Regions from separate parts of the Bacillus siamensis genome, predicted to be linked through region 3. Evidence: riboswitches for the same ligand, from Rfam matches in the RefSeq annotation. Region 3 holds a riboswitch; each other region holds the start of a gene.
What was found. Region 3 has a riboswitch for S-adenosylmethionine ahead of metK (methionine adenosyltransferase). Riboswitches for the same ligand answer to the same signal wherever they lie in the genome.
Positions count from the first base shown of each region.

Region 1: another riboswitch for S-adenosylmethionine. It lies ahead of mtnW (2,3-diketo-5-methylthiopentyl-1-phosphate enolase); the one in region 3 lies ahead of metK (methionine adenosyltransferase).
Region 2: another riboswitch for S-adenosylmethionine. It lies ahead of ABDB98_RS05880 (methionine biosynthesis PLP-dependent protein); the one in region 3 lies ahead of metK (methionine adenosyltransferase).

Region 1 is NZ_CP155579.1:1,319,517-1,329,829, reverse strand. It holds gene clpE (ATP-dependent protease ATP-binding subunit ClpE) at 1-1,123, shown strand, start outside; gene motA (flagellar motor stator protein MotA) at 1,290-2,105, shown strand; gene motB (flagellar motor protein MotB) at 2,077-2,862, shown strand; gene ABDB98_RS07040 (MarR family winged helix-turn-helix transcriptional regulator) at 2,898-3,344, opposite strand; gene ABDB98_RS07035 (ATP-binding protein) at 3,544-5,061, shown strand; gene ABDB98_RS07030 (aspartyl-phosphate phosphatase Spo0E family protein) at 5,270-5,530, opposite strand; gene ABDB98_RS07025 (1,2-dihydroxy-3-keto-5-methylthiopentene dioxygenase) at 5,801-6,340, opposite strand; gene ABDB98_RS07020 (methylthioribulose 1-phosphate dehydratase) at 6,356-6,985, opposite strand; gene mtnX (2-hydroxy-3-keto-5-methylthiopentenyl-1-phosphate phosphatase) at 6,943-7,647, opposite strand; gene mtnW (2,3-diketo-5-methylthiopentyl-1-phosphate enolase) at 7,644-8,858, opposite strand; SAM riboswitch class I at 8,940-9,039, opposite strand; gene ABDB98_RS07005 (pyridoxal phosphate-dependent aminotransferase) at 9,076-10,272, opposite strand.
Region 2 is NZ_CP155579.1:1,120,868-1,131,180, reverse strand. It holds tRNA gene ABDB98_RS05890 (tRNA-Val) at 1-24, opposite strand, end outside; gene metC (cystathionine beta-lyase) at 164-1,339, opposite strand; gene ABDB98_RS05880 (methionine biosynthesis PLP-dependent protein) at 1,332-2,453, opposite strand; SAM riboswitch class I at 2,523-2,648, opposite strand; gene ABDB98_RS05875 (esterase family protein) at 2,823-3,545, shown strand; gene ABDB98_RS05870 (YjcG family protein) at 3,570-4,085, shown strand; gene ABDB98_RS05865 (GNAT family N-acetyltransferase) at 4,090-4,521, shown strand; gene ABDB98_RS05860 (AbrB/MazE/SpoVT family DNA-binding domain-containing protein) at 4,662-4,895, shown strand; gene ABDB98_RS05855 (ABC transporter ATP-binding protein) at 4,896-5,633, shown strand; gene ABDB98_RS05850 (ABC transporter permease) at 5,626-6,348, shown strand; gene ABDB98_RS05845 (hypothetical protein) at 6,514-6,768, opposite strand; gene ABDB98_RS05840 (ATP-dependent helicase) at 6,889-9,174, shown strand; gene ABDB98_RS05835 (stage VI sporulation protein F) at 9,241-9,495, opposite strand; gene ABDB98_RS05830 (YjcZ family sporulation protein) at 9,662-9,817, opposite strand; gene ABDB98_RS05825 (hypothetical protein) at 9,910-10,107, opposite strand.
Region 3 is NZ_CP155579.1:2,858,018-2,868,330, forward strand. It holds gene ABDB98_RS13965 (tetraprenyl-beta-curcumene synthase family protein) at 1-476, opposite strand, end outside; gene ABDB98_RS13970 (alpha/beta hydrolase) at 497-1,276, opposite strand; gene ABDB98_RS13975 (gamma carbonic anhydrase) at 1,323-1,838, shown strand; gene alaP (alanine permease AlaP) at 2,014-3,417, opposite strand; gene asnB (asparagine synthase (glutamine-hydrolyzing)) at 3,619-5,517, opposite strand; gene metK (methionine adenosyltransferase) at 5,661-6,863, opposite strand; SAM riboswitch class I at 7,033-7,171, opposite strand; gene pckA (phosphoenolpyruvate carboxykinase (ATP)) at 7,369-8,952, shown strand; gene ABDB98_RS14000 (DUF2584 domain-containing protein) at 8,995-9,237, opposite strand; gene ABDB98_RS14005 (alpha/beta hydrolase family protein) at 9,295-10,068, opposite strand; gene ABDB98_RS14010 (ABC transporter substrate-binding protein) at 10,208-10,313, shown strand, end outside.

The DNA of each region.
Region 1 (10,313 bases), 1.5 Mb from region 3:
GAGACTCAAAGCAATTGACGCGGAGAAAACAAAAGCGCTTCAGGAAGAAAATTATGAGCTTGCCGCGAAACTGCGCGATGAAGAAGCGGCGTTGGAAAAGCAGCTGGCGCATGAAACACCGGCCGCTTCTTCAGAAATCGGGGCGGAGCATATTCAAGCCATCATTGAACAGAAAACAGGCATTCCGGTCGGAAAGCTCCAGGCTGATGAACAAGTCAAAATGAAGGAACTTGAAGAACGCCTTCATGAGCGCGTCATCGGTCAGGAAAAAGCCGTGAAAAAAGTGGCGAAAGCGGTCAGACGAAGCCGCGCCGGCTTAAAATCAAAAAACAGACCTGTCGGCTCCTTCCTCTTTGTCGGACCGACCGGGGTCGGAAAAACCGAGTTATCAAAAACACTCGCAGATGAACTGTTCGGCACAAAAGATTCTATCATCCGGCTCGATATGAGTGAATACATGGAAAAACACGCCGTTTCTAAAATCATCGGTTCACCGCCGGGATATGTCGGACATGATGAAGCCGGGCAATTAACGGAAAAAGTGCGACGCAACCCGTACAGCATCGTGCTGCTGGATGAGATTGAAAAAGCGCACCCCGACGTCCAGCATATGTTCCTGCAGATTATGGAGGACGGCCGTCTGACAGACAGCCAAGGCAGAACGGTCAGCTTCAAAGATACCGTTCTGATTATGACAAGCAACGCGGGAACCGGCGAAAAACAAGCAAAGGTCGGATTCCAATCTGAAGAAAGCGTCATGGAAGAACAAACGCTGATTGATTCACTGAGCGCGTTCTTCAAACCGGAGTTTTTAAACCGGTTTGACAGCATTATTGAATTCCAATCCCTGAAAAAAGAACATCTCGTGAAAATCGTCAGCCTGCTTCTCGCAGAGCTTGAAGACACATTAAAAGAGCGCGGCATCAGCCTGAGCGTCACCGATGATGCAAAAGAAAAAATCGCTGAAATCGGCTATCACCCTGCTTTCGGAGCACGCCCGCTCAGAAGAACCATCCAGGAATTGATCGAAGACGAAATGACAGATCTCTTATTGGATGACAATGAAATAAAAGCCTTCCATGTCGTAATGGAAGAAGACGGCATCAAAGTCCGTGCACAATAAGAAAAAGCGGTTCCCTGTCTGGGGAGCCGCTTTTTTGTATCTTTTTCCATGCCGGAGGGCAGAAACTGTGAAGAATTCGGCAACAATTTCGCATTCACCCTAAAGTTCCATCCACTGCCACCGATATTAACCATAGAAAGCTAGTATAAAGGATTTGGTGAAAACTATGGATAAAACATCGATTATCGGTATCATCCTCGCCCTGATTGCTTTAAGCGTGGGCATGGTGCTGAAAGGGGTCAGCTTAAGCGCACTCGCTAACCCGGCAGCTATTCTGATTATTTTGTTCGGTACGATTTCTGCGGTGATCATCGCATTCCCCGGAAAAGAAATCAAAAAAGTGCCTGCCCTTTTTAAAGTGCTGTTTAAAGAAAACAAACAGCTGACCATTGCGCAATTAATTCCCATGTTCTCTCAATGGGCGCAAATCGCCAGACGGGAAGGTCTGCTCGCATTGGAAGCAAGCATCGAAGACGTGGATGACGCGTTTTTGAAAAACGGACTGAGCATGGCGGTTGACGGACAAAGCGCAGAATTTATCAGAGATATTATGACTGAGGAAGTTGAAGCGATGGAGGACAGACACCAGGCCGGCGCGGCTATCTTTACCCAAGCCGGCACATATGCGCCGACACTCGGCGTTTTGGGTGCGGTCATCGGCCTTATCGCCGCTCTTTCCAATATGAACAATACCGAGGCGCTCGGACATGCCATCAGTGCGGCGTTTGTCGCCACCCTTCTCGGAATCTTTACGGGATATGTACTATGGCATCCTTTCGCCAACAAGCTGAAACGTAAATCAAAACAGGAAGTCAAACTGCGTGAAATCATGATTGAAGGCGTTCTGTCGGTGCTTGAAGGACAGGCGCCGAAAGTGATCGAACAAAAACTTCTCATGTATCTCCCTGCGAACGAACGAGCAAAAGTCATTGAACAAGAAGGAGAGGCAAACAATGGCGAGAAAAAAGAAGAAGAAGCATGATGACGAGCATGTGGATGAGTCTTGGCTGATCCCGTACGCGGACCTTCTCACCCTTCTTTTGGCTCTGTTCATTGTATTGTTCGCCATGAGTTCTGTCGACGCGGCGAAATTCCAAATGCTGTCTAAATCATTTAACGCCGTTTTTACAGGAGGCACGGGGGTCCTTGAATATTCAAGCGTCACCCCTCCCGAAAATGAAAAAGACGGTGTTGACCAGTTAAAAAAAGACAAGGAAAAAGATAAAGAACAGAAAAAGAAAGAAAGAGAAGCAGCCGACCGCGAAGAGCTTGAAGGTGTGCAAAAGCAAGTCAAACAATTTATAAAAAACAAAAAGCTTGAACATCAGCTGGAAACAAAGCTGACAAAAGAAGGCCTCTTAATTACCATTAAAGACAGTATCTTTTTTGACTCAGGACGGGCGGATATCCGCCAGGAAGATATTCCGCTTGCGAAGGAAATCTCGAATCTCCTTGTGCTGAATCCGCCAAGAAACATTATCATCAGCGGGCATACGGACAATGTGCCGATTAAAAACTCGCAATTTCAATCAAACTGGCATTTAAGCGTCATGCGTGCCGTCAACTTCATGGCTATTCTTACAGAAAACCCGAAACTTGACGCAAAAGTATTCAGCGCCAAAGGTTTCGGCGAGTATAAGCCGGCTGCGTCGAACAAAACCGCGGAAGGACGCAGCAAGAACAGGCGTGTCGAAGTATTGATACAGCCGCGAAACGCCGCCCCTGACGAAAATCAGTAATATAAAAAAGGAAGCCTTTCAAATGGCTTCCTTTTTTATTTCTGATGAAAATGTTTAGCGTTTAATCCCACTCTTTTCAGCATTTCCGTACACATTTCTATCTCTTCATCACTCAGCACACTGATCATTTCTTTAATTTCGGCTGCATGATCAGGGAAAATATCGTCCAAAAGACGGATTCCCTTTTCGGAAATCTGTGCGAAAGTCACCCTCCTGTCAGTCGGCGAGGCTTTTCTGATGAGAAGTTCTTTTTTCTCTAATTTGTCAACAACGTATGTAATACTTCCGCTCGCTAATAAAATTTTGTCGCCGATCTGCTGCAGCGGCTGGTTGCCTTTATGATACAGCAGCTCAAGCACAGCAAATTCCGTCGGATTCAGGCCGTGCTTATGAATATGTTTATTCATATGGTCGTTTATGGACCGGTACGCACGCGACAGTACAATAAATAATTTCAATGAGTTTTCTGTTTTATCCGTCATACATTCAATCATCCTTTTACAAAAGAAACCGTTACAGAGAAACATTAATAAACAAAATGAAAAATGTCAACAAAAATGTTTCCAAAATTTCTCTTCTTTTTGAGGGACCTTAATAAAATAATTTGTTTTTATAGCATTTTGGTTATTTTTTCTTATTAAAGAAGTATAAACAATGATATAATACCTCTATTCAAGTGTAATGTTGGAGCGATGCAGAGTGAATACATTTAAAGGTGCCCGGGGAAAGATCAAACTTTATCTCTTATTGGTGATCATCCCGGCACTTATTATCAGCTTTTTCATATATGAAAAAGAAAAGCAGAAAATAGCCGATAAACACATACAGGAAGCCAGTATGATGCTCAATCTTCACCGCAATAAGCTCAATTATTTAATCGGTGAAACAAAAGCCCGGATGACAACACTTGCGATCGCTGTCGATAAGCCTGTCAATGAAGAAAAGATAAATGAGATCCTCACTCAGGCTTTTGAGGATGAACCAAGATTCAGCGGATTGTATATGCTGAATTCCAAAGGTGACGTCATCGCAAGCACGACCGATCTGAAAACAAAGGTGAATTTGGCCGACAGACCGTATTTTACGAAGGCAAAAAAGACGAAAAAAACGGTCATCACAAACGACTACTCCAGCAGAATTACAGGCCAGCGCATCTTTACGATCTGCGTGCCAGTGTTAGACGCAAACCGGGAGGTCACGGATTATTTAGTGGCCGCCATACAAGTCGATTATTTGAGAAATATGATCAATATGCTGAGCCCCGACGTTTATGTCAAGGCAACCCATGAGGATAAAGTGATATTTGCCAGCGGACGGGCAGATCAGTCAGAAGGCGTGAAACCGGTCAGCGGCTATCTGGATGATATTAATTGGAACATCAATGTCTACCCGAAACCGGTAGAGCTGAACGAGCTGACCAAAAGCGTGCTGCTGCCGATGTCCAGTATTGCCGTGCTGCTGAATATTCTGTTCATCCTCGTTCAATATTATCTGCTTAAGCGCAAGACCGAGCTGGAGCGCGCTCAAAACGAGGCGCAAAAATTGGAGCTGATCGGAACGCTTGCCGCAAGCACCGCTCATGAAATACGCAACCCGCTTACAGGGATCAGCGGCTTCATTCAGCTTTTGCAGAAAAAATATAAAACGGAGGAAGATCAGCTGTATTTCTCAATTATTGAGCAAGAGGTTAAACGGATCAATCAGATAGTCAGTGAGTTTTTAGTGCTCGGCAAACCGACCGCGGAACGATTGGAAGTGAACTCGCTGCAGGATATTCTTGATGAGATTATGCCGATTATTTATTCGGAAGGGAATCTTTATAATGTGGAAGTGAATGTGGAGATTCTCGTCAATCGGCCGCTCAAGGTCAACTGCACGAAAGACCATATTAAACAGGTGATCTTAAATGTCGCGAAAAACGCGCTCGAATCAATGCAGGAAGGCGGCAGGCTGTCCATCTATTTAGAGGCCCTCGACGATAAAGCGGTCATTAAGGTGGCCGACAACGGAATGGGTATTTCTGAAGATATGCTTGAGCACATTTTCCTTCCGTTTGTCACATCAAAGGAAAAAGGCACCGGCCTCGGTCTTGTCGTATGTAAACGGATCGTGCTGATGTACGGCGGTTCGATTGACATTCAAAGTGAAGTCGATAAAGGTACAGAGGTCACCATTACCCTCCCTGCCGCTTCACGATGAAAAAACACCCTGAAACAGGGTGTTTTTTATATAAGAAGAATATGTGTAAGAGGATATACAGGGGAACGGCATCATAGCCGGCAGATAGATACGAGGCGCTTCGTGAGCTGTGCCAGCGGAAAAGCCCGCTGACTGTACGCGGTCATCTTTTTAGATGCGGCGGTTGATCATGAAGCGCATTCAGTCTTCGTTATCTGTTTATCATCAATCATTTGTTTGCTTCATATGCAGGCATGACGTCACCGCGGGAGAACAAGCCTATTTTCTTCACAAGGCCCTGTATTCCTTGGTGATGTGTGCGCTCACGGTTTATCAGCTGCTGATACGCGTTCATCAGACTGTCCAGTTCCTGGCTGTGTCTGATCGTGTCATATCCCGTAAATCCCTGCCTGTTAGCCGCATCTATCATCATTTTTCTCTTTTCATCAATAGATACTAGCAATTTTTCTTGTTCAGAATAACTGCCCATTCACTTCACCCCTCACCGCTAAAAGAATAGGAAACAAGTTTGATTGGGTTATTGAGCATTATTACAGATTATACTTTATTTGTAAACATTTTTTTACTAAATAACTTAATTTTTCATTTCATATTGGAATCTTTACTATGATTACGAGAATAATACCCATTCAGGTAATGATATAAACAAAATGCGCCCATTTAATGCATAAAAAAACAGAGATTTTATATTACAATAAAAAACCTCTCATGCGGCTGACCGCATGAGAGGTTCGGACATCTATCCGTTTTGCACACTTTCATTTTCATAAATCGGCACCCATCCTTCAGTCGTCACGAAGATTCGGATTGCGACGACCCGGCGGTCCTCCTGAAGCGTAAAGTAGTGGCGGATGTTCTCCGGAACCGAAATCAAATCCCCCGGATTTAAACGGACATCAAAAAAAGTGCCGTCTTTGCCCTGAATGACGAAGATGCCGTGCCCGCTGACGATAAAGCGGACTTCATCATCCGTGTGGTGATGTTCTCTTTGAAAATTTTTCAACAGCTCATCAAGATTGGGTGTTGTATCTGATAAAGAAATGACATCCTGAGACCGATAGCCGCGCCGGGCTGAAATATCCTGAATCTCCTTCTCAAACACCGTGAGAATCCGGTTTTTTTCATCTTCGGTTAGATCGTATTTCTCCGAAAGCTCAGGCGGAAGTTTTTCAATGTTCCACTGCTCATAGATCACCTCTTGTTCGTCTAAAAAGCGCGCTACTTGTTCCTGATGTTCAATGATCGTATTCTTTTCGTCATGAATTCTGATTGTCGCCATTTTGCATTCCTCCTTTTATTTTACAAGCTGCGGCCGAAGTGACAGAAGCTTGATGTGACAGCTGAATAAAAATTCATAGGCTTCCAGCACCCTTTTCGCCTCAAACGCGGTCCGCCCCCATGCCGTAATGCCGTGGTTGCGGATTAATACCGCGCCTGATCCGGCGTCTGCATGGCGCGCAAAGCTTTCGGCCAATGCCGGGATGTGCGCCGGATTGTCAATGATCGGAACGGTCACCGACGCGTTTTCCTCCCACAATCCGAGCGCCTTAATAATCTCCTGCCCCTGAAAGGTGATCTGTTTTTCATCCCCGTAGAGCTCTGAGATGACATTATTATTAACGGTATGGACATGCAGACAGCAGCCCGCGTCTGTCTTTTGGTATAAGTACGTATGGAGAAGCGTTTCTGCCGAGGGTTTTAAGGAATGGCCGGTCTCAGCGGGCTCCCCGTTCTCATCGACTAAGAGAAAATCTTCGTCTGTTTCTTTTCGTTTGTCTTTTCCGCTTGCCGTAACGAGAAACGTCAGCGGCCCGTCGGATACTTTGATGGAAAGATTCCCGCTTGTAGCCGGGAACCAGTCTCTTTCAGCCAGCTCGCGCTTTACTTCGGCAAGTTCGCGCCAGCGTTCTTCTTTTGCAGCCATGCCTGCACCTCCCCGATATTTTCGATGCCTGTTTTCACTTCATGAAAATCTTGAAAAGGCTGATGCCGAAGACCAAGCTCTTTGCATTCAGTCAAAAGATAATCTCTCGCAAAACACATATCGGATAACTTTGCAGCCTCGACATCCGTCACCGAATCACCGATCATAATGAGAAATTTCTGCCGGTCGGATAGCTTCCGGATGACGGACGGTTTGCAGCAGCCGCACTGATTCGTGCAGGCTTCGTCACAAGCGTGCGGCCAATTGATATGAATATATTCATTGTCAAAGGATGCATGATTGCAAAAGATCCGCTCTTTTTCTACGATGCCTTCTAAAAGCGGATGCACAAAAAAGTCCATCCCTCCGCTTACGATGTAAAACGGGAGATCGTTTGACCGGACAAACGAAACAAAATCCAAAAAGCCGTCCCGTATTTTCGCATCCTTCAGAATAAAGTCAGTCAGCTCTTCTTTTAAGCTGCTCGGCAGCAGCCCGAACATCCGGCCGACTCCTTCCTGAATTGATATGCTTTTAGACAGAACACCGTCTTTTAATTCAAGCCACTCAGGTGGCGCGAATTTTTTCATCATGCTGACAATGTTGTCGTTCATGGTGACAGTTCCGTCGAAATCACAAATAATCAGCGGTGTGCGGGTCATACGGTTTCCGCCTTTCCCCATTTGTCTAATGCGAGCTGAAGATCTTTGCACGACGCGGCTTTTTCTTCAATCGGCTGTGCTTCAAGCACCGCATCAATGATGGCGCGGAACGCTCTTCCGCCGCCCTCGGCTCCTTTCGGATGGCCGTGAATGCCTCCGCCTGCATTGATGATGTGATCAATACCGAAATCACGCATCAGCAATGGCACCATGCCGGGATGAATGCCTGCTGACGGGACGGCAAACGTCGGGTGAAAGACGTCGTCTTTTACACATTCATGATGGATCGCAAGTGCGGACTCCTTCGGAAGAGCGACGGATCCGTATGGTGACGGGAATAAGCTGAAATCGGCGCCGCAATAGCGGTTCAGCTTGCCGAGCAAAAGGGCGTGCGATAAACCGTAAACGGGAGATGATGTAAACGCGCCGCTGACCGCCGGGTGCGCCATAATCGGAAGCGGGATTTCCCTGTCTTCAGCAAGGCTTTGCATGACGTCTAAGCCGTAGGCGAACACATTCAGTAAGAGGGCGTCTGCCCCGAGTTCTGCCGCGCGTCTCGCTTTATCCCGCAATTCAGAAGTCCTCCCCGTCAGGTTTACGGCGTACAGCGTGTTATGCCCCGTCTCCTCCCGCGTTTCCTTCAGGACTTGTTTTCCTTCGATAATGCGGGTTTCAAACGGAGCCAGTTCATTTTCAAAGAAAATTTCGTCATCTTTAATAAGATCCACGCCGCCGAGCGCCTGTTGTCTGAGCTGCTCTTTAATGTCGGCAAGATCACGTCCGATCACGCCTTTAAAGATGCTCATCAGAAGCGGTCTTTCAAATTCGCCCAGCAGTTTGCGAATGCCGTATATACCGAATTTCGGCCCGGGAAGGGAACGTTTAAACCCTTCGGAAAATTCAAGATCAGTCAATTTTATTTTTCCGTCCAGTGACAGCTTTCCGAATACCGTCGTCAGGACGGCCGGTATATCTTTTGAAAAGTTCGCCTCAGGATAGGCGATGGTGATGATGGATTGTGTTTCGTTTTCTTTGGCCCCTTCTTTATCCTCAACTTTCACGACCCGGCCTTTATGCTTTCTGAGCTGTTCCTGTTTCACCAGGGGCAGATCCGTCCAGGAGCCTACCGTCAGCCCCGCCGCAATCTGTTCCGCCCGCTTTTCACTGTCCGTTGTGTCCGTCAGAAGATATGTTGCCAATACTTCGCTCATGCGTGAACGCCTCTCTTTCTTTCGCAAAACATAAAAAAGCCTCTTCCTTATGAGCAGAAAGAGGCTTCGTGTTATGTCCGAATCTTATCTCTCAGCTCCTGCTGCAAGAATTAGCACCGTGCTTTATCAGTCGGTTGCCGGGCTTCATCGGGCTCGTCCCTCTGCCTGCTCTTGATAAGAATAATGATTTTATAAAGTATTTTGAATTATCGCATTGTTATCCTGATATGTCAATGCTTTTTCGGGTGAAAAGATTCAGCTTCCCGATCCGTTCCGCAGCTTCTTTAAGTCTTTCTTCACTTGTCAGAAGACCGACTCTTATATAGCCTTCTCCCCATTTTCCGAACCCGTTTCCGGCTGCGACCGCGACATCCGCTTTTTCCAAAAGCAGATCTGAAAACGACTGCGACGTATAACCGTCCGGCACCGGAAGCCATGCAAAAAAGGAACCCGCCGGAGCCGTCACATCCCAGCCGATATCACGGCAGGCTGCAATCCAGGCATTGCGTCTCGACTCATATCTGTCATTTTGCGCTGCGACGCACGTCTGATCCGCCAAAAGAGCGGCGGCTGCCGCCTGCTGCGCCGCGGGAAACAGGCTGACAAACATATGATCTTGATAAAGGTTGATCGCTTCGATGACAGACGCGTTTCCGACGGCAAATCCGACCCGCCAGCCCGCCATGTTATACGTTTTGGACAAAGTATAGATTTCAATCCCCGTTTCTTTTGCGCCTTCTGTCTGCAAAAAGCTCAGCGGTTTATGCCCGTCAAAACCGACGGCCCCGTATGCGAAATCATGAACGACACAAATGCCGTTTTGTTCCGCAAAGCTGACCGTCTCCTCGAAAAACGCCTTTGTTGCCACAGCACCGGTCGGATTATTCGGATAATTGAGATACAGCAGCTTCGCCTCGTTCTGCACCTTTTCAGGAATTGCGCTGTAATCGGGGAGAAACCCTCTATCTTCAGTCAGCGGCATCATTTCCATTTTCGCTTTCGCAAGGGCGACCCCCGACCAGTAGTCAGGATATCCGGGATCAGGCACAAGAATTGTATCTCCCGGGTTCAAAAGACATTGCGGAAGCTCAACAAGCCCCGCCTTGCCTCCGAACAGCACGGCTACTTCCGTTTCCGGATCAAGCGTCACCCCATACTCCCTTTCATAAAATTCAGCCGCGGCTTTTTTGAAGCTGTAAGCGCCCCGGAATGATGAGTATTTATGATTTTCCGGCCTTTCGACGGCGCGCTTCATTTCTTCAACGATATGCTGAGGCGTCGGCTGATCGGGGTTTCCCTGTCCTAAATTGATGATGTCTTTGCCTTCTTTCAGCTTTTGATTGACCTTTTGCACCAAAGATGCAAAAAATTGTTCCGGCAGCTGTTTGAGTACATCTGAGACTTCAAAGTTCATATTTTCACCTTCTAAAAATGTCTTGAAATGATAGTCCATCA
Region 2 (10,313 bases), 1.7 Mb from region 3:
CTCTCCCAGCTGAGCTACGGAATCATGATATGTATGTGTTGCTGGGTATGTTGTTGTCTCTCTGACATTTATAATTATATATCCTGCTCAGCCATTCGTCAACACTTTTTTTATCAAAAATAAAAAAAGGGCGCGTCGCAAAAATTGACGGCGCCCTTTTCGTTTATGACCTGACTTTGGCGGGAGTTATTTTTTTCAATGCCTGTTCGAAGTCGCGTTCTAAATCTTCGGCGTTTTCGACCCCGACGCTCAGGCGCAGAAGGCCGTCTGTGATGCCGCGTTTTTCCCTCTCCGCTTTCGGCATGGCGGCATGCGACATGGCTGCAGGGTATGAGAGAATGGATTCGACGGCGCCGAGGCTGACCGCAAATACCGGAAGAGATACATGTTCGACCAGCTTTTTGACGGCTTCTTTGCTTTCCAGTTCAAAGGACAGGACGGCGCCCGCTCCGCTTGCTTGCCGTTTATGGGTATCGGCGCCCGGGTGTCCGGCAAGGCCGGGATAGTAAACGCTTTTGACGGCGGGGTGCCCGTCAAAAAAGGCAGCCAGCCGTTCAGCCGTCCGGCTCGCTTTTTCCAGTCTGACCTGCAATGTTTTTAAGCCTCTCAATACGAGCCAGCAGTCCTGAACGCCGAGCACCGCTCCAAACGAGTTTTGCAGCTTATACAGCTGATTGCCGAGCTCTTCATCCTTGACGGCGGCAAGGCCTGACAGCACATCGCTGTGGCCGCTTAAAAATTTCGTCGCGCTGTGAAGCACGATATCTACGCCGAAATCAAGCGGCCGCTGCAGTGCAGGCGTCATGAAAGTGTTGTCAAGGTATGTCAGACAGCCGTGTTCTTTTGCCAGCTCGACGACGGCTTTAATGTCCGTGATGCCGAGCGTCGGGTTTGACGGTGTTTCCATATAGATGGCTTTCGTATTCGGCCGGATGGCGCGGGCAACCGCTTCTGTGTCCGTCATATCGACAAAGGTGTGTTCGATTCCGAAACGGGACAGCACTTCTGTCACCATGCGGAATGTTCCGCCGTACACATCCTCCGTGACGAGAACATGGTCGCCTTGGGATAAGAGCAGAAACGCCGTCGAAATCGCCGCCATTCCGGAGCTGAAAGCAAAACCTCTCGTTCCGCCTTCAAGACCTGCGATCGTTTCTTCAAGCGCTGTTCTTGTCGGTGTGCCGGAGCGGCTGTAATCATATGTTCCGAATTCTTCAAAGGAAGACTGATGAAATGTGGAAGCATGCTGAATCGGCACGCTGACGGCTCCGGTAGCTCCGTCTGTTTTAAATGGATTGTGCACGAGCTGGGTTTCCAGCGTCCAATTTTGATTACTCATATGACACGGCCCCCTCTTTTACTTGCTGTAATGCCTGCTTTACATCCCGCTTCAAATCTTCTGCATGTTCAATTCCCACTGAAAATCTCAGCAGACGGTTGCAGACGCCGTTTGCGATACGGATATCTTCCGGAATGTCCATGTGCGTCTGTGTCGCGGGGTATGTAACAAAGCTTTCCACCCCGCCGAGACTTTCTGCAAAACAGATCGTTTTCAGCGCCTTTAAAAACGGATTGACCCATTCCTCTTTTTGCAGCCTGAAAGACAGCATTCCGCCTTTTCCGGGATATAACACGTCGGCGATTTCTTCTTCCTGTTCTAAAAATGCTGCAAGTTCACGGGCGTTTTCTTCATGACGCTGCATTCTGAGCCCGAGTGTTTTCATCCCTCTCATTAAAAGCCACGAATCAAACGGCGGGAGAACGGCTCCGATCGCATTTTGGTGATTAAACATGATCTCGCCGAGCTCTTCATCCTTTACGACAGCAAGACCGGCAAGGAGATCATTGTGCCCGCCTAAATATTTTGTGGCGCTGTGAATGACGATATCGGCTCCCAGTTCAAGCGGGCGCTGGATGACCGGGGTATAAAACGTATTATCGACAATCAAGAGCAGGCCGGCTTCTTTCGTAATCCGGGCGATTTTTTCAATGTCGGCCTCCTGCATTAACGGGTTTGTCGGCGTTTCAACAAATACCGCTTTCGTGTTTTCCGTTATTTTGGAGCGTAAACAGTCTTCATCACTGAAATCATCGTAAATAAAGCTTAAGCCGTATTTTCTCCATTCATTTTCAAATAAACGGTATGTGCCTCCGTATAAATCGGAGGATACAATCAATTCATCTCCGCTTTTAAATAAAGCCATAATCGTTTGAATGGCTGCCATTCCCGAGCTGAAAGCAAAGCCTCTCGCACCGTTTTCCAACACGGCGATGGCGTCTTCAACGAGCTGGCGTGTCGGGTTTTTCGTGCGCACGTAATCAAAACCTGTAGATTCTCCTATTCCTCTATGTCGGTAAGCGGTGGACAGATAAATCGGCGGACTGACCGTTCCCGTTGCTTCTTCGCTTCTATTTCCAATTTGGGCTAATTTTGTTTCGACATGCTGCGTCATCAGTAAGCACCATCCTTTTTCAAAAATAAAAAAGCCCCCTCTTCATAAGAAGAAGGAGCTTTTCTCTTCCTCTTATCTTCCAAGCATGTGAATCGCTTGCTGGATTTAGCACCTTGGCACTTTGCCTTCCCGCGGCAAAGCAAACCGGTTGCTGAGGTTTCAAAGGGCCAGTCCCTCCACCTCTCGTGATAAGAATATTGTTTTGTATTTTCTGATTGTTCTATATTAACGCACTATAAAATGGATTTCAACAACTTTTTAATTTTCTGAACTCTCACAAGAAGTGCATCTGAAGAAAGAAATTTCTAATAATTCATGGTACAATAGGGAAAAACCATCAAGACAAGAAGCGGCCTGGAGGAATGCGAAGTGGCACCGAAAACCGGAATCATTCATGAGAAAAAACTTTTCTCTCATGAGCTTGAAGAAGAAATGACCGTTTTGGTCTACCTGCCCAACACTTACTCCCCCCTGTATAAATATCATACGGTCATCGCCCAGGACGGCCATGATTATTTCAGATTAGGGAGAATCGGGCGGCAGGCGGAAGAGCTCATGGCAAAAGGGGAAATTGACCGCTGCATCATTATCGGCGTCCCATATAAAAATGTGCGGGAGCGAAGAAACACATACCATCCCGAAGGCTCTAAGTTCGCCTCATATAAACGGTTTATCGCAAATGAGCTCGTCCCTTTTATCGACAAAGAATACCCGACTTATCAAGTCGGATACGGACGCACCATGATCGGGGATTCCCTCGGCGGAACCGTCTCGCTCATGACGGCGATTGACTATCCGAACATGTTTGGAAACGTCATCATGCAGTCCCCGTATGTTGACGGGCACGTGCTGGATGCCGTCCGGCAGTCGGAGGATCTCAAACAGATATCCGTTTATCATCAAATCGGAGAAAAAGAAACCGATGTCCATACGACGGACGGCCAGGTGCTTGATTTCACCGCGCCGAACGAAGAGCTCAAACAGCTGCTGGAAAGCAAACAGTCTGAATACACGTATGAAACCTTTGACGGGGATCATAAATGGACATACTGGCAGCCGCTCATCACGCCGGCGCTGAAAAAAATGCTGTAACCATTCATTAAGGAGGGAACTTTCATGAAATACGGTATTGTTTTATTTCCATCAAAAAAATTACAGGATCTCGCAAATTCGTACCGGAAACGCTACGACCCGAGCTACGCGCTCATACCGCCGCATCTGACGGTAAGAGATCCGTTTGAAGCGACAGAACAGGAAATCGAGCAGATCGTATCACAGCTGAGACAGACGGCGAAAGAGTCGCACCCGCTCGTTCTGAAGATCACAAAATACAGCTCGTTTTCTCCTGTGAATAATGTGATATATATGAAAGCGGAGCCGACGGAAGAATTAAAAACCCTGAGTGAGAAATGCTATTCAGGAGCATTATCCGGTAAGCCGGAATACAGCTTCGTTCCGCATGTCACGGTCGGCCAGAAGCTGTCGTCAGATGAACATTCCGACGTACTCGGACAGCTGAAAATGCAGGACATTTCCCACGAAGAAGTCATCGACCGTTTTCACCTGCTCTATCAGCTGGATAACGGCTCATGGACTGTGTACGAAACATTTTTATTAGGCGGAGGAGAATAACTGTTTGGAAGCCATCGATGCAAAAACTGAAAAACATCTGAACGACGCTTTTTTCGTCAGAAAAGAGGTCTTTGTTAAAGAGCAGCACGTTCCGGAAGAAGAGGAAATTGATCAATTCGAAGACGCGTCAGAGCATATTGTCATTTATGACGGCGGTCAGCCGGTCGGAGCCGGCAGATGGCGCTTGAAAGACGGGCGCGGAAAATTAGAGCGTATCTGCGTGATGAAAAGCCACCGCTCTCTCGGTGTCGGAGCAATCATTATGCAGGCGCTTGAAAAAGCGGCGGCCGCCCAGGGCGCCGGCAGCTTTATCCTACATGCGCAGACGCAGGCGGTTCCGTTTTATGAAAAACAAGGGTACCGCGTCACATCCGGCGAAGAATTTCTTGATGCCGGCATCCCCCATCTGGAAATGATAAAGGAACACAAACGATAAAATCAAAAGCACTCCTGTTGATATGGCAGGAGTGCTTTTTTATGAATTTTATTGAATTTTATGGAAGGTTGATGTATGTTTAGTATACGAAGTATTACAATTCATACAAAAAATACAATTCTCACAACGGAGGGATACACATGACAGCACCTAAAGGAAAGCATATATTCGGGACCGTTAAAGTTGGCACAAAAGGCCAGATTGTCATTCCAAAAGAAGCAAGAGATGTTTTTGATATAAATCCCGGGGACTCACTGCTTATGCTCGGAGATGACCAGCAGGGTATCGCACTTGTAAAACAAGAACTCTTTTTCGAATTTGCAAAAGATATTTTAAACGCAAAGCCAATCGATGCAGATGGCGAGGATGAGTAAATGCACGCGATTGAGCTGAAGCAATTAACGAAACATTATAAAGAAACCGCCGCCGTTGACCGTCTTGATTTTTCAGTTGAAAAAGGAGAATTTTTCGCTTTACTCGGTGAGAACGGAGCCGGAAAAACGACATTAATCAGCATGCTCTGCGGCCTCCTTTCTCCGGATGAAGGTGATGCATCAGTGCTCGGCTTCAGCATTTTGACTGATTTGGATAAAATTAAACCGAAAATGAATATATCTCCGCAGGAAACAGCCATCGCCCCTCATTTAACCGTACGGGAAAACTTAGAGTTTATAGCCGGAGTCTACGGAATTCCGAAAAAAGAAGGAAAAAAAAGAACGGATGAGATGCTCGAATTGTTTCAATTAAAAGAGAAAGAAAGAGCAAAAACAAAAACATTATCAGGCGGAATGCAGCGCCGGCTCAGCATCGCCATGGGCATGATTACAAAGCCGGATATTTATTTCTTGGATGAGCCGACATTAGGGCTGGACGTCCGTTCACGCCGCGAGTTGTGGAAAAATCTTGAGGCATTAAAGGGGGACATGACGATTATTTTAACGACACACTATTTAGAAGAGGCCGAAGCCCTGGCAGACCGTATTTGCATTTTAGAAAATGGGACATTAAAAGCACTGGGTACGGCGGAGGCTCTGAAAAAGCAAACTCATTCAGCCACATTTGAGGATGCCTTTTTAGCGATTTGTGACGGGGAGGCGGGTCTTTATGCTTGATTTCGCCATACGCAACCGAAAAGAGATTTTTCGTGATCCCCTATCTATCATCCTTGGAATCGCACTGCCTGTTATTCTATTGTTTCTGTTTACGGCGATTGAGAAAAATGCGCCGCTTGACACCTTTAAAGTCCAGCATTTAGCACCCGGGCTCATTGTTTTCGGCTTTGCTTTCCTTACGATGTTCTCTGCATTGCTGATCGCAAAAGACAAACAGACCGCCCTTCTGACCCGTTTGTTTGCTTCCCCTTTAAAAACAGCAGATTATGTTGTCGGTTATACACTGCCGATGCTCCCGTTAGCCGTTTTACAAATTGTCATTTGTTTTACCGCAGCAGCGGCTGCCGGTTTGTCAGCCGAATGGATCAATCTTCTCGCCGGTATCGCTGTACTGCTGCCGATTGCGATGATGTCCGTTTTCTTCGGTTTATGTTTAGGCGCTGTGTTTACGGACAAACAAATTTCGGGTATCGGAACGATTTATATAACACTCGTGCAATTTCTGGGCGGAGCTTGGATGGATGTCAATCTGCTCGGTGAGACGTTCAAACATATCGCTTATGCCTTGCCGTTTGTCCACTCGATCGAGCTGGCTCAGGAAGTCATATCCGGAGATTATTCTTCATTTCATCAGCATGTTTGGCCGATAGCGGGATATGCCGTTTTGGCGCTTGCACTTGCTTTCCTTTGTTTTGTGAAAATCAGGAAGAGATAAAAAAGCCGGCACTCCGTAATGGGAGCGCCGGTCTTCTTTATTGCTTTTCTTTCAGGAGACTTATCGTATGAGGCAGCAGACGGGCATCTCCCGGGCTGCCATGGCCCGGAACGACAATACTGATATCTTGATATCTTTTCATCACTTTGATATTTTCCAGGTTTTTCACACGTATTGATTAATCAATCGGCCTTTTCCCATAATTTGCGGCAAGCGGGAAAGAGAGCGCTTACGTTTTTCCTCATGTACTTTCTTTTCTGCGGCTGCGGTGTTTTCCTGGCGGCGCTCCACCTCTCTGTACAGCCTGTCATTGGCGAGGGCGGCCGCTTTCGTAATGCCGGCGTAATCAGGCCTATAACCCGCTGTCCGGTTTGCGTATTGAGTATACTGCTGGTTTTGAATCCGTCCTGCATAAATCATATGTACCCCTCCCCTTCGCTTTTCATTTCCCTTAATCTTACTTTTTGAAACGCGGTTCTTTTGTTATGATATTCTTTGTCTATCAAATGGATGAACACCTTTTAATGGGAGGACCCCTTTTTGAAATGCGCCCGACTGAATAACCGAACGATACATTTACATACATATTCTAGAGAACATTACCAATTCCTTTTTGAAGAAGCTCAGAAAGGAAATATTTTTTGCGCACATTGTGACCAGCCTGTCTTCATGCGGCTTTCGATTTTAGAGCAGCCGGCGTTTTATCACCGGCAAAAGGGAGACTTTACCGCCTGTGAAAAAGCATGCGCGGCCAAGGAGCCAAAAGCGGAGAAGGAAAAGGAAGAGTATAAGGAAGCCGGCATGTTCCGCCTGCCGAAAGGAAAAGCGATTTCAGAGAATCCGAAACCGATCGTCTCAGAATGGAAAAGCCCGAAAAAAGTGCCTGCAGCCGAGCCGTTTTCCCCAACATCTGAAGCGGCTGATACATCGCTGTTTCCCGGTATCGGCCTGAACCGTGAACAGATGCGGGCAGTCACAGAAACCGACGGGCCCCTGCTGGTGCTCGCCGGAGCGGGAAGCGGAAAAACGAGGGTGCTGACAGCCCGCGCCGCCCATATGATTGAACATCTCGGCATTTCACCTGAGAACATGCTGCTTGTGACCTTTACGACAAAAGCCGTCGCCGAAATGAAAGAGCGGATGGCGACTGAGTACGGGCTGGCAGCCGGCAAAGTCTCCCGCCTTGTGACGGGAACATTCCACAGCTTTTTCTATAAAATACTCTATCATTTTGATTCTTCAAAATGGAACGGCAGCCAGCTTCTAAAAATGGAATGGCAGAGAGAGCAATATGTGAAAAAGGCGCTCTATGAAGAACATTTGGACGAAAAAGAGTTTCCCGTCGACCAGGCGCTTCAGCTTATCGGCTGCTGGAAAAACACGTACCTCCCCCATGAGACAATCCCGCTTGCGGATGACTGGGAGAAAAAAGTATACAGGCTCTATGAACATTATGAACGGCAAAAGCGGGAAAATCGGCAGTTTGATTTTGATGACATGGCCCAAGGCTGTTATGAGCTGTTAAAAAGCCGGCCTGATATTCTCGCACAATATCAAAACAGATTTTCTCATATTTTGATTGATGAGTTTCAAGATATTAATCCTGTACAGTATAAAATTATGCAGCTGATCGCAAGCCCTGAGAATAACCTGTGCTGCGTGGGGGATGACGACCAATCCATTTATGCGTTCCGCGGAAGCAGCCCGTCTTTCATCCTTGATTTTCAGAAAGACTATCCGGCAGCAACAACCATTTACTTAACGGCAAATTACCGCTCGCCGCATCCGATCGTTTCAAGCGCTCATACCGTCGTAAAGAAAAATAAAAAACGGTATGAAAAAACACTTTCTGCCGTCAAAGACGGCGCTCACGATCCCGTGATGTTTTATCCTTACGATGAGGAAGAAGAAGCAACCATGATCGTTTCGGATATAAAAGAGAAAATTCAAAACGGGGCGAGCCCTGGCGATTTTGCCGTGCTTTACCGGACAAACAGCGCCGGGCGGGCCATTTATGAAAGACTGCATCAATCATCAATCCCTTACCATGCCGACAGGGGCGTGCAGACGTTTTACAGCCGCAGAATCGTCCGGCAGATCCTCGCCTACTTATACGCGAGCCAGAACGAGGATGATACGGATGCAGTGAAAGATCTGCTTCCGGCCTTATTTTTAAAGCAATCCGCCCTGCAAACGCTAAAGGCGCTGTCAATCACAGAAGATTGCACGATGATTAAGGCGCTGACGAAACTGCCTGACTTGAAGCCGTTTCAAATAGGGAAAATCAAGCAGATCGTTCCGTTTTTCGCCAGCATCCGGACAATGAAGCCCGTTGAAGCCATCACCTTCGCCGAAAGCAAAATGGGCTTTTCCGAGTATTTAAAAAAACGGGGCAATGAAGGAAACAAGCTGGAAAAAGGCTCTGATGATCTCCGGGACGTCAAAGTGGCTGCTAAAAAATTTAAAACCATTCCGGATTTTCTTGCGCATGTCGATCATATGCGTGCCGCCGAGAATCTGAAAACCGATGAAAACGGCGTCGAACTGATGACCATTCACCGATCAAAAGGTCTTGAATTCAATACGGTCTATATTTTAGGCGCGGCTGACGGTTCGATCCCCCATGACTTCGCGCTTGAGACGGCGAGACAGGGCGATCCCGCTCCGCTCGAAGAAGAAAGACGGCTTCTGTACGTCGCAATGACAAGGGCCATGCAGCATTTATATGTATCATGTCCCGCGAACAGACGGGGGAAAACAGCGCGCAGTTCAAGATTTCTCGAGCCCCTTCTTCGGACGGACAGACGGAGCGCACTCAGAATATAAAGAACCCGGCAGATCACTGCCGGGTTCTTCTCACATAAAAAGGCCTTCAATAAGGCCGGCTGACGCCTATTTTTTGTCCATCATTTTAGAAATGGTGCCAAAATCAAGTTTCTCTTTACCGCTTGTAATCGATTGGACGATTTTGTCTTCCAATTCTTTCGGTACACGTTTGTTAGCCAGCTGGGATACCTTCTGAATGACACCTCTCACCGTGTTTTCATCTTTGAAATTTGCATTTTGCAATGATCCCGCGAGGTTCATGACATCCTTCATGCTGACGCCTGTTTTCTTCTCAATATTTTTAAAAAATTGATTATCCATGTTGTGCCTCCTTTTTGTGGAGTAATACGATATTGTATGAACTAAGGGCGGAACATGTGCCCGTAAGACAACGGAAAAATTCCGCTACCCCGTTTTCATACGCCTTCATACATCAGGCAAGCACGGGACTGAATGGTCCCGCGCTTATCCTGGGTCTAGCTAAGGTTTATCCGAAAAAGGATGCACCGACAATGATCAAGAGGATGAACAATACGACAACAAGAACAAATGTTGAGCCGTATCCGCCGCCTCCGACATAGCCGCCACCGTATCCGCCGCAGCCGCCGTAGCCGCCTCCGTATCCGCCATATCCGAATCCCATACTTAAGCACCTCCTTTACTCTCTATACTCTATGTGATGAGACTTGTTTGGCTTGGATAAATGCATAGGGCCGGTGCGGATTTCATTTCATTTTATTGAGAATGCTCATTTTTCTTCAGTTTGGCTTCGGTTTCAGCGGCAAACGCATCTATCCATTCCTCGAAGCGCAAACCGGCTTCATCAAACTTTGACAGCTGCTTTTCAATAGATAAGATATGTTTGTTATGCTCCCGCTGATTTTGATTGTGTCTGCGGTATTTTCCATTGATCAACGATTCAAATATATTCATAACAACCCCTCCTCCTATGATCTATGCGGAACAGGGACCGGTGTTCGGCAAAAAACAAAAAAACCGGAATCCCCGGTTTTTTTTAGAAAACGGCTATCTCGGTTTTTTCTTTTGGCCGCAGCCGCAGCCTTTCTTTTTAATTTTTTTTTCGTAAGGCTGATACTCAGTGGATTTGTATGGAGTGTTTTGGGAAGGTTTGCTTGATT
Region 3 (10,313 bases):
AGATAAGGTTTAATAAGGCTGTAGTGTTCTATTGACCCAAGCACCCGCTGGCATGTTTTGACCAGCTCATGAAGATAACCGCCGTCATCCTGCTCCTCTCTGTACTGATAGTACGGCTGCACCTCTGCACCGACCGTCAGCGCGTCACGCATGGAAAGGTGAAGCATGCGGAAATCCTCCGGGTCAAGCGATGTGCTGCGGTCGCACAGATTGTCCAGATAATCACTGATCGTCTGATACGCAATGATAAATTGCACGCACTTCTCTTTTTGCTCTCCCGACAGCAGAGCTAAAATGCCGCCGCCTTCACAATGAAACGATTTATCGCGGATACTTGCGGCCGCCTGCTGCCGCAGCTCGGTATTTTTAATGGAATCTGATTTTTCCCGCCACATATTCAATTCCTGATGAACGAGCGGAAAAATTTCCCGATACACTTTTGCCATAAGGTTAAAAGGATGTTCCGGTACTGTCAACATATGCACCCCCAGCGAATTCAAATATACTGATCTGTAAAGGCTTTCGCCGCCTTAAACACAGCTTCTCTTTCCGGTTCATTAAAAATTTCATGATAAAGCCCTTCCCACTCCCGGTAAGACTTATTATGGGAAGCCACACCGGCAAACCATTTGCGGACTTTCATTTTATCGACGATTTTGTCATCACCGCCCTGCATAAGCAAAAGCGGCACCTTTAAAAACGCATCGGTCGGCACCATAGCGGCATCAATCGTTTTTATAAGCTCTCTGTACCATCTTACAGATACTTTCGTGACATATAAAGAATCGTTTTGATCCGCTTCAATCATGTCCGCATTCCTTGTCGCCATATCAGGTGATAAACCGGAGTCCACTCTGATGGACGGAGCGAGGACATTCAGCCCTTTAGACGCAAAATCAAGCACTTTATTGACTTTTATTTGCAGCCCGAGACAAGGTGATGATAAAATGAGTGCCGTAATGCGGGGATTTCTCTGCTGCTTAAACCATTCTATCGCAATCAGTCCGCCCATGCTGTGGCCCAAAAGGAAAACGGGTGCTTCAAGCGTTCTCGCTTGATCAATCCATATATCTACTTCATCAATGTATTCTTGGAAAGAGCGAATATGCCCTCTGGCGCGGGTGGATGTTCCCTGACCCGGCAAATCGCCCATCACCACGTTATATCCGGAAGATCTCCACATTTCAACGAGCCATTTATAACGCCCGTGATATTCACTTGCCCCGTGGATGATGACAATGGTACCGACGGGCCTGTCTGCTTTCCAAGTCCACATGCAGTTCACCTCTTACATAAATTTAAAGAAAGAAGGATGAGACATGATAATCTACCCTTATAAACAATTTACGCCGGATATACATCCTGATGCGTTTATCGCGGATAACGCCGTCATTACGGGTGACGTCGTGATCGGAGAACAATCAAGCATTTGGTTCTCAGCCGTCATCCGCGGGGATGTTGCGCCGACAAGGATCGGAAAAAGAGTCAGCATACAAGACTTGAGCTGTCTGCATCAAAGTCCCGGCCGCCCGCTTCTTATTGAAGATGACGTCACGATCGGCCATCAGGTTACACTGCACAGCGCAGTCATCAGAAAGAATGCTTTAATCGGTATGGGCTCCGTCATTCTGGACGGGGCGGAAATCGGAGAAGGCGCGTTTATCGGCGCCGGAAGTCTCGTTCCTCCGGGCAAAACCATTCCTCCCGGCTGTCTTGCGTTCGGCCGGCCCGCAAAGGTCATCCGCCGGCTGACAGAAGAAGACATACGGGACATGGAAAGAATCAGAACGGAATATGTTGAAAAAGGCCGATACTATAAAACACTGCAAGAGAAATAAAAAAGATCAGCTTCATTTTACTACTGTACCATTTTTCAAAATATTATTTAAGTAATAACCATTTGCGTTCCGCTGATTGTCAGGAAACAGTAGCAAAATGTTCAGGAATTTGTTTTATTCTTCCCCCTTTTACCCGATCCTATGAAAAAAGAGCCCATTTCAGCGGGCTCTTTTTTTACGCTTTTTCAGCGAATGTCTGTCCGTTTTCCAGGTTTATGTGTTTTCTTTTGTGGAAGCCTTTCCCGTAATAGGCTGCTAATAAAATGCCGAACCAGACGGGGCCGATGATGACAGCCACCCTGGTTTCTGCATCAAAAGCCATCAGCACAACGACAAATGCGAGAAAAGCCAGTGAGATGTATGAGGAAAAAGGGTATAAAGGCATTTTATATTTCAGTTTTTTCCGTTCTTCCGGCTGTAAACTTTTACGGTATTTCATTTGGGAAAGCAAAATAATCGACCATGTCCAAATTGCTCCGAACGTCGCAATGCTTGTCACCCACGTAAACACTTTCGCCGGCACCACGTAGTTCAGCAGAACGCCGATGCATAACGCACCCGCTGAAACCAATACCGCTTTTCCCGGCACGCCGCCTTTTGTGACCGTGCCGTAGGCTTTCGGGGCTTCATTTTGCTCCGCGAGATTAAACAGCATGCGTCCCGTGCTGAAGATCCCGCTGTTGCAGGAAGAAAGAGCCGCCGTCAAAACGACAAAATTAATGATTCCGGCTGCTGCGGGAATTCCGATTTTTTCAAATGTCAAAACAAACGGACTGCCGCCTGAACCGATTTCCTGCCACGGATAAATTGACATAATGACAAATAAAGCTCCGACGTAAAAAATGAGAATGCGCCAAAAAACCGTATCAATGGCCCGCGCCAATGATTTTTCCGGATTTTTGACCTCACCGGCTGTGACACCGATCAGCTCAATTCCGAGATATGCAAACATGACCATTTGCAGCGACAGCAGCACCCCTTTAATCCCATTCGGGAAAAAGCCGCCGTTGCTCCATAAATTGCTGATTCCAAGCGCGACGCCTCCGTTTCCGAGACCGAATACGATCATCACCAGACCGATCGCAATCATTGACAGAATCGCCAAGACTTTAATGAGCGCAAACCAGAATTCAAGTTCACCATACGCTTTGACCGCCAGAAAGTTGACAGCTGTCATAATGACGAGTGCACAAAGCGCCCAGATCCATGACGGCACGTCAGGGAACCAGTAGCCCATATAAATGCCGACCGCGGTGATTTCCGCCATACAGGTAACGACCCATAAAAACCAATAATTCCAGCCTGTTAAAAAACCGGCCAGCGGTCCGAGATAATCTCTTGCATAGCGGCTGAATGAGCCGGCAACAGGCTTTTGAATCGCCATTTCCCCTAATGCCCGCATAATAAAAAACATGACCAGCCCGCTGCAGGCGTAAGCGGCTAAAATCCCCGGTCCTGCAAGCTTTATGGCAGAAGCTGACCCGAGAAACAGTCCGACCCCTATCGCGGCGCCCAAAGACATAAGCGAGATATGCCTCTCTTCCAAACCGCGGTGAAGCGTTTTTCCTTTGTTTTGCATAACTCTCCCCCCTGATTTTGACAGAAAAGTAACAAACCGAGACGAAATAGCCAGAAAGCACTTTCCGGCATCTGCCCGATTAGTCCTATTATAACCTTTTTCTGAATATTGCGTAATACTTTACTGAAAACATAGCGGAATAGATGGTTTACATAAAACAATAGAAAAAAAGGCTTTCGATAACATCGAAAGCCTTTTGGATTAAACGAAAATGACTTCTTTCGGCTGGTGATTCAGCTCTTCCGGCACCAGTCTTTTTTCAACATTGATGCTGTGCCAGATCATGAAGATCAGCACGGTCCAAATTTTGCGGCTGTTGTCCGCTCTGTCGGCGCAATGATCTTCCAGAAGCTGAAGGACATAATCCTTTTCAATATAAGCGTCTGTTTCACTTTCACGAATGATGTTGCGCACCCATTCGTTCATTTCATTTTTCAGCCAGTGGCGGATCGGCACAGGGAAACCGAGTTTTTTGCGGTTCAGCACATGATCAGGCACAACTCCTTCAGCGGCTTTACGCAGAAGGTATTTCGTCGTACCGTTTTTCGTTTTCAGTTCATCCGGAATTTTAGAAGCCACGTCAAACACGACTTTATCAAGGAACGGCACGCGCAGCTCCAATGAATTGGCCATCGTCATTTTGTCAGCCTTTAACAGGATGTCGCCGCGCATCCACGTGTGAATGTCGACATACTGCATTTTATTAATGTCGCTGTATGAACGGCTTTCCGTAAAGTACGGCTTCGTAACATCACGGTATGAAAGCTCAGGGTTGTAATGTTTGAGCAGCTGTTTTTTCACAGGCTCTTCAAAAATCTTCGCATTCCCGATATAACGGTCCTCAAGCGGTGTGCAGCCGCGGACTAAGAGGCTTTTTCCTCTCATTCCTTCCGGCATGACGGACGCCACATGAAGAAGCATTTTTTTCAGACCGGACGGAATGCGTTCAAACGGTTTAAGCGACAGCGGTTCGCGGTAAATATTGTACCCGCCGAACAGCTCGTCCGCGCCTTCCCCGGATAACGCAACCGTTACATGCTTTTTCGCTTCTTTCGCGACAAAATACAAAGGAATCGCCGCCGGATCTGCAAGCGGGTCATCAAAGTGCCAAACGATTTTCGGAAGCTCGTTCATATACTCCTCAGGAGAAATGACTTTGCTGATATTTTCAATCCCGAGCGCCGCAGCTGTTTCCTTCGCTACGTCAACCTCACTGAAGCCCTGCTGTTCAAAGCCGACAGAAAATGTTTTAAGGTTCGGGTGAAATTCTTTCGCAACTGAGACGATAAAAGAAGAGTCGATGCCGCCGGATAGAAACGAGCCGACAGGAACGTCACTTCTCATGTGGACTTTGACAGAGTCAAAGATTGCGTCTCTGACTTCTTTCACCAATTTATCTTCATCGGACTGAACGGGCTTAAAGTTCGCTTTGAAATACGTTTTAAACGCGATTTCGCCTTCCGGGCGGATCGTAAACTGGCTGCCCGGCTCGACTTTTTTCACTTCAGCATCAAGCGTGCCCGGTTCAGGGACGAATTGGAAAGACATATATTGCTGTAAAGAAGCTTTATCGAGATCAATACCGTTTTGAGCGGCCATTAAACTTTTTCTTTCAGATGCAAAATACACTTTGTCCCCGATGGTTGTGTAATACAGCGGTTTAATGCCGAACGGGTCTCTCGCGCCGTACATGACACGGTCAGTTTTGTTCCAGATTAAAAACGCAAACATTCCGCGAAGCTTTGAAGCGGCTTCTTCTTTATAATGACGGTATGTCGCAAGGAGCACCTCTGTATCGGAATCTGTATTGAAAGTGTAGCCTTTCGCTTCAAGCTCTTCTCTCAATTCAATGTAGTTATAGATTTCGCCGTTAAAAATGATCCAATATTTCTCATCTTCATATGATAAAGGCTGTCCGCCGTTTTCTACGTCAATAATACTGAGCCGTCTGAAGCCGAATCCGACGTGCTCATCATGATAATACCCATCGCTGTCAGGACCGCGGTGAACGATCATTTGGTTCATTTGTTTGATTAGCTCTTCTTGATCTGCGGTTTGAGTTAATGGATGCTTATTAAAAACACCGACAAATCCACACATAGTATAGCCTCCATAAGTGTAATTTTCTAATTGGACCCCCTTTTTATAGACGCTTTGTTACGCCATTGGTTTCACGCTATGTAAAAAATAAGCATGGCAGCATCTGCAAAAAGGGAAAGCCGCTTAAATAAGCGGCTATAAAATTATTCTCCTAGTGCTTCTTTGCGAAGCGCATCCGCCTTGTCAGTACGCTCCCAAGGAAGATCCACATCGTGACGTCCGAAGTGGCCGTAAGCGGCAGTCTGCTTATAGATCGGACGGCGCAAATCAAGCATTTTAATAATGCCGGCAGGTCTCAGGTCGAAGTTATTCCGTACGACTTCGATCAGTTTCTCTTCAGAAGCTTTTCCTGTATCAAATGTATTGATGGAAATAGATACAGGCTGTGCCACGCCGATTGCGTATGCAAGCTGCACTTCACAAGAATCAGCAAGTCCTGCAGCCACGATGTTTTTCGCTACGTATCTCGCAGCGTAAGCCGCTGAACGGTCTACTTTCGTCGCATCCTTACCGGAGAATGCACCGCCGCCGTGGCGTGCATATCCGCCGTATGTGTCAACGATGATTTTACGGCCGGTAAGTCCCGCATCGCCTTGAGGACCGCCGATTACGAAACGTCCCGTAGGGTTGATGAAGTATTTTGTTTCGTCATCAATCAGTTCCTCAGGCACGACAGGGTTAATGACATGCTCTTTCAGATTGCGCTGAATCTGCTCAAGCGTAATTTCCGGATGGTGCTGAGTTGAGATGACGATCGCGTCGATGCGGACCGGCTTGTTGTTTTCATCATATTCAACGGTAACTTGCGTTTTTCCGTCAGGGCGAAGGTACGGAAGAATGTCTTCTTTGCGGACTTCGCTCAAACGGCGGGCCAATTTATGCGCCAAAGAGATCGGAAGCGGCATAAGCTCTTTCGTTTCGTTACACGCATAACCGAACATCAGGCCTTGGTCACCTGCTCCGATAGCTTCGATTTCAGCATCGCTCATTGTGCCTTCACGCGCTTCAAGAGCCTGATCGACACCCATCGCGATATCCGCAGACTGTTCATCAATTGATGTTAAAACAGCGCAAGTCTCCGCATCAAATCCGTATTTTGCCCGTGTGTAGCCGATTTCTTTAATCGTTTCACGGACTGTTTTCGGAATGTCAACGTATGTTGATGTTGTAATCTCTCCGCTTACCAGCACAAGGCCTGTCGTTACAGATGTTTCACAGGCTACGCGCGCGTTCGGGTCTTTTTTTAAAATCTCATCTAAGATGCTGTCAGAAATTTGGTCACAGATTTTATCCGGATGACCCTCGGTAACAGATTCAGATGTAAATAATCGACGGTTTTTACTCATTCACTTTTCCTCCTGAAAAAAGATCTTTTGAAAGACCTTCTCATATGATACGGAACTCGCTCCCTCTTAATACAATGTCATACTATATCAGAGAATGTTAATTGGCATATTTTATGAAATAAAAAAACCTTTTCCACTCGAGGAAAGGGTTTGGTCTGTGTGCCTTTCACTCTTATCGCTCAAGGAAATATTAAACCTTGCATCAGGTTAGCACCTTGGTTTCCCACAGTGTATTCACCTGCTTTTTTACAGAGAAACCGGTTGCTGGGCTTCATCGGGCCTGTCCCTCCGCCAGCTCGGGATAAGAGTATCCGCTCAATGAAATATCTTATCGTAAAAGGGCGGAAAGTGTCAATATGAATTAAAGCGATTACGCGCCTTTATTTCAGGAAGCAATGGAAAAACACAAACAAAAAACAATAAACAGTATAGACTATTTTTATATATGTGTTATACTAATTCCACATTCAGCGAAATAAAAATAAACCGGCAAAGGAAGGGTTTTATGAAATTAGTTGATTTAACTGCAGATCTTCAAGCATTACTCGCAAGTCCAAATGTGCATCATAATTTATCGGCGCCAAAACTTACCGAAAAAGTGATCACCCGAAATGAAGGCACACTGACATCTACGGGCGCCGTACGTGCCACTACCGGTGCATATACGGGGCGATCACCTAAAGATAAATTTATCGTTCGTGAAAAAAGCACAGAAAATCAAATTGATTGGGGCGCGGTGAACCAGCCCATTTCTGAAGAGGCGTTTGAAAAGCTGTACGCCAAAGTCGTCAGCTACTTAAAACAGAGAGATGAACTGTTTGTTTTTGAAGGATTCGCAGGCGCGGATGAAAAATACAGACTGCCGATTACAGTCGTAAATGAATTTGCATGGCACAACCTGTTCGCGCGCCAGCTGTTTATCAGACCGGAGACGGCTGAAAGGGACCCGAAAGCACAGCCGTTTACCATTCTCTCAGCTCCGCATTTTAAAGCGGATCCGGAGACGGACGGCACGCATTCGGAAACATTTATCATTGTATCTTTCGAAAAGCGCGTCATTTTAATCGGCGGCACCGAATACGCCGGAGAAATGAAAAAATCAATTTTCTCCATTATGAACTTCCTTCTTCCCCAGCAAGATATTCTGCCGATGCACTGCTCAGCCAACGTCGGTGAAAAAGGTGATGTCGCCTTGTTCTTCGGTCTTTCCGGCACAGGGAAAACGACGCTTTCGGCCGATGAAGACCGGAAACTGATCGGCGATGACGAGCACGGCTGGTCAGACTCCGGCGTGTTTAACATTGAAGGCGGATGTTATGCTAAATGTATCAACCTGAGCGAAGAAAAAGAACCGCAGATTTTTCGTGCGATCCGCTTTGGGTCTGTTCTTGAGAATGTTGTGCTTGATGAAAAAACGGGTGAGGCGGATTACGACAATTCCTTCTACACGGAAAACACAAGAGCCGCGTATCCGATTGAGATGATCGGCAATATCGTGCAGCCGAGCATTGCCGGCCATCCGCAGGCGATCGTCTTTTTAACGGCGGACGCGTTCGGGGTGCTCCCTCCGATCAGCAAACTGACGAAGGAACAGGCGATGTATCATTTCTTAAGCGGGTACACCAGCAAACTCGCGGGAACCGAGCGCGGCGTGACATCTCCGCAAACGACTTTCTCCACGTGCTTCGGTTCACCTTTCCTGCCGCTTCCGGCTCACGTCTATGCCGAAATGCTCGGGCATAAAATCGACGAGCACGGCGCTCAAGTCTTCCTGGTCAACACAGGCTGGACCGGCGGAGGGTACGGAGTCGGAGAGCGGATGAAACTTTCGTATACAAGAGCGATGGTAAAAGCCGCAATTGACGGCACGCTTGATCAGACAAATATGACGGCTGACAGCATTTTCGGCCTGCACAGTCCCGTTCACGTTCCGGGCGTTCCGGATGAGGTTCTTCAGCCTGAAAACACATGGAGCGATAAAAAAGCATACAACGAAAAGGCGCTGTTTTTAGCCAATGAGTTTAAAGAAAACTTTAAAAAGTTTTCTCATGCAGACTCGATCGCCAAAGCCGGCGGGCCTCTCGTTTAATCAAAAAAGCCAAGGGCGCTGCTGCCCTCGGCTTTTGTTTTTTCAGTTAGTCGAATGAAGCGAAGTGAGTCTGTATGTAATGCTCGTCCGGCCGTTCGCCCATTCGAGCTTTTGGACTTCGCCGGTTCCGGATTTCTCGCCGTTTTTTGTTTTGCGCACGTCCATCGGAATATCAAGAGGATAAACGCGGTAGCCCTCTTTTTCCAATAAAAAGATATTTTCCTCTATCCGTTTTTCATTGCCTTTTGTCACAATCATTGTATTAAATTCAACAGGCATTCCCAAAATGAAAATCCCCTTTCATTCTCTTTTTCTTTATTATCATATCATAAATCCGTTATCTTACCTTGTCTTCATCCATTCCGCCAGACGCCGGACAATGCGCCTGTTTTCCTGCGGCGGAAAATAATGCGTAAAACCGCTGTAATACCAGGTTTCCACCGGTTTTCCCGCCTCTTTCAGCCTGTCCTCAATTATCCGGGCATGTTCGATCGAAACATTTTCGTCATTCTCGCCGTGGATGAGCAGCACAGGCGCTTGAATACGGTCTGCTTTTTCAAACGGCGAACGCCATCTGTATTCATCCGGCACCTTTTTCGGCGTGCCGCCGATCACCCGCTTCATCATCCGCCGCATATCCTTCCGCTCTTCATAAGTAAGCACCATATCACTCACACCGCCCCAAGAGACGAGCGAAGCCGCCTGATGCCCCATCTCGATCGCAGTCAAAAGCCCCATGATGCCGCCTCGGGAAAACCCGAAAATATGAACCCGGCCTTCCCTGACGTTCGGGTGATCCCGAAGCAGGCGGAAAGCGGAAAACGCGTCCTCTCTGTCCTCTCCCGCAAAATCTTCATTTCCCTCGCCGCCCTGATTGCCTCTGTAATAAGGTGCAAACACGACAAAGCCTTGGGAAGCAAACTGAACGATTCTTCCCGGGCGGACCATGCCGACATTTTTTATGCCGCCGCGCAAATATAAAAAACCGTCGTATGTTCCCGGCGCCGCAGGCTCGGCAAGGAGCCCCTTTACCTTCAGCCCTTCTGACTCATAGCACACCGCAAAGAGCCGGACATGCGGGCTCGGAGACGGAAACCTTCTCTTTTCAACCAGCAAAGCAAATGAGCCTCCTTCATCATCAGTTTTTTTATTCTTTCCCAACCTGAATATGGGCACTCACACATTTTTTATACCCATCATACGATATGTAAAGCAAAAAAGGTTATTTTAACGCTTAATACAAGGAGGTTACAACGTGAACAAATGGCTCAAAACGAGCTGCATCTTTGTCATATGCGCCTTTTTCCTGCTCATTCTTCCGGCCTGCAGACAGGAAGAAAGTCTGACGAAGGTGAAGGTGG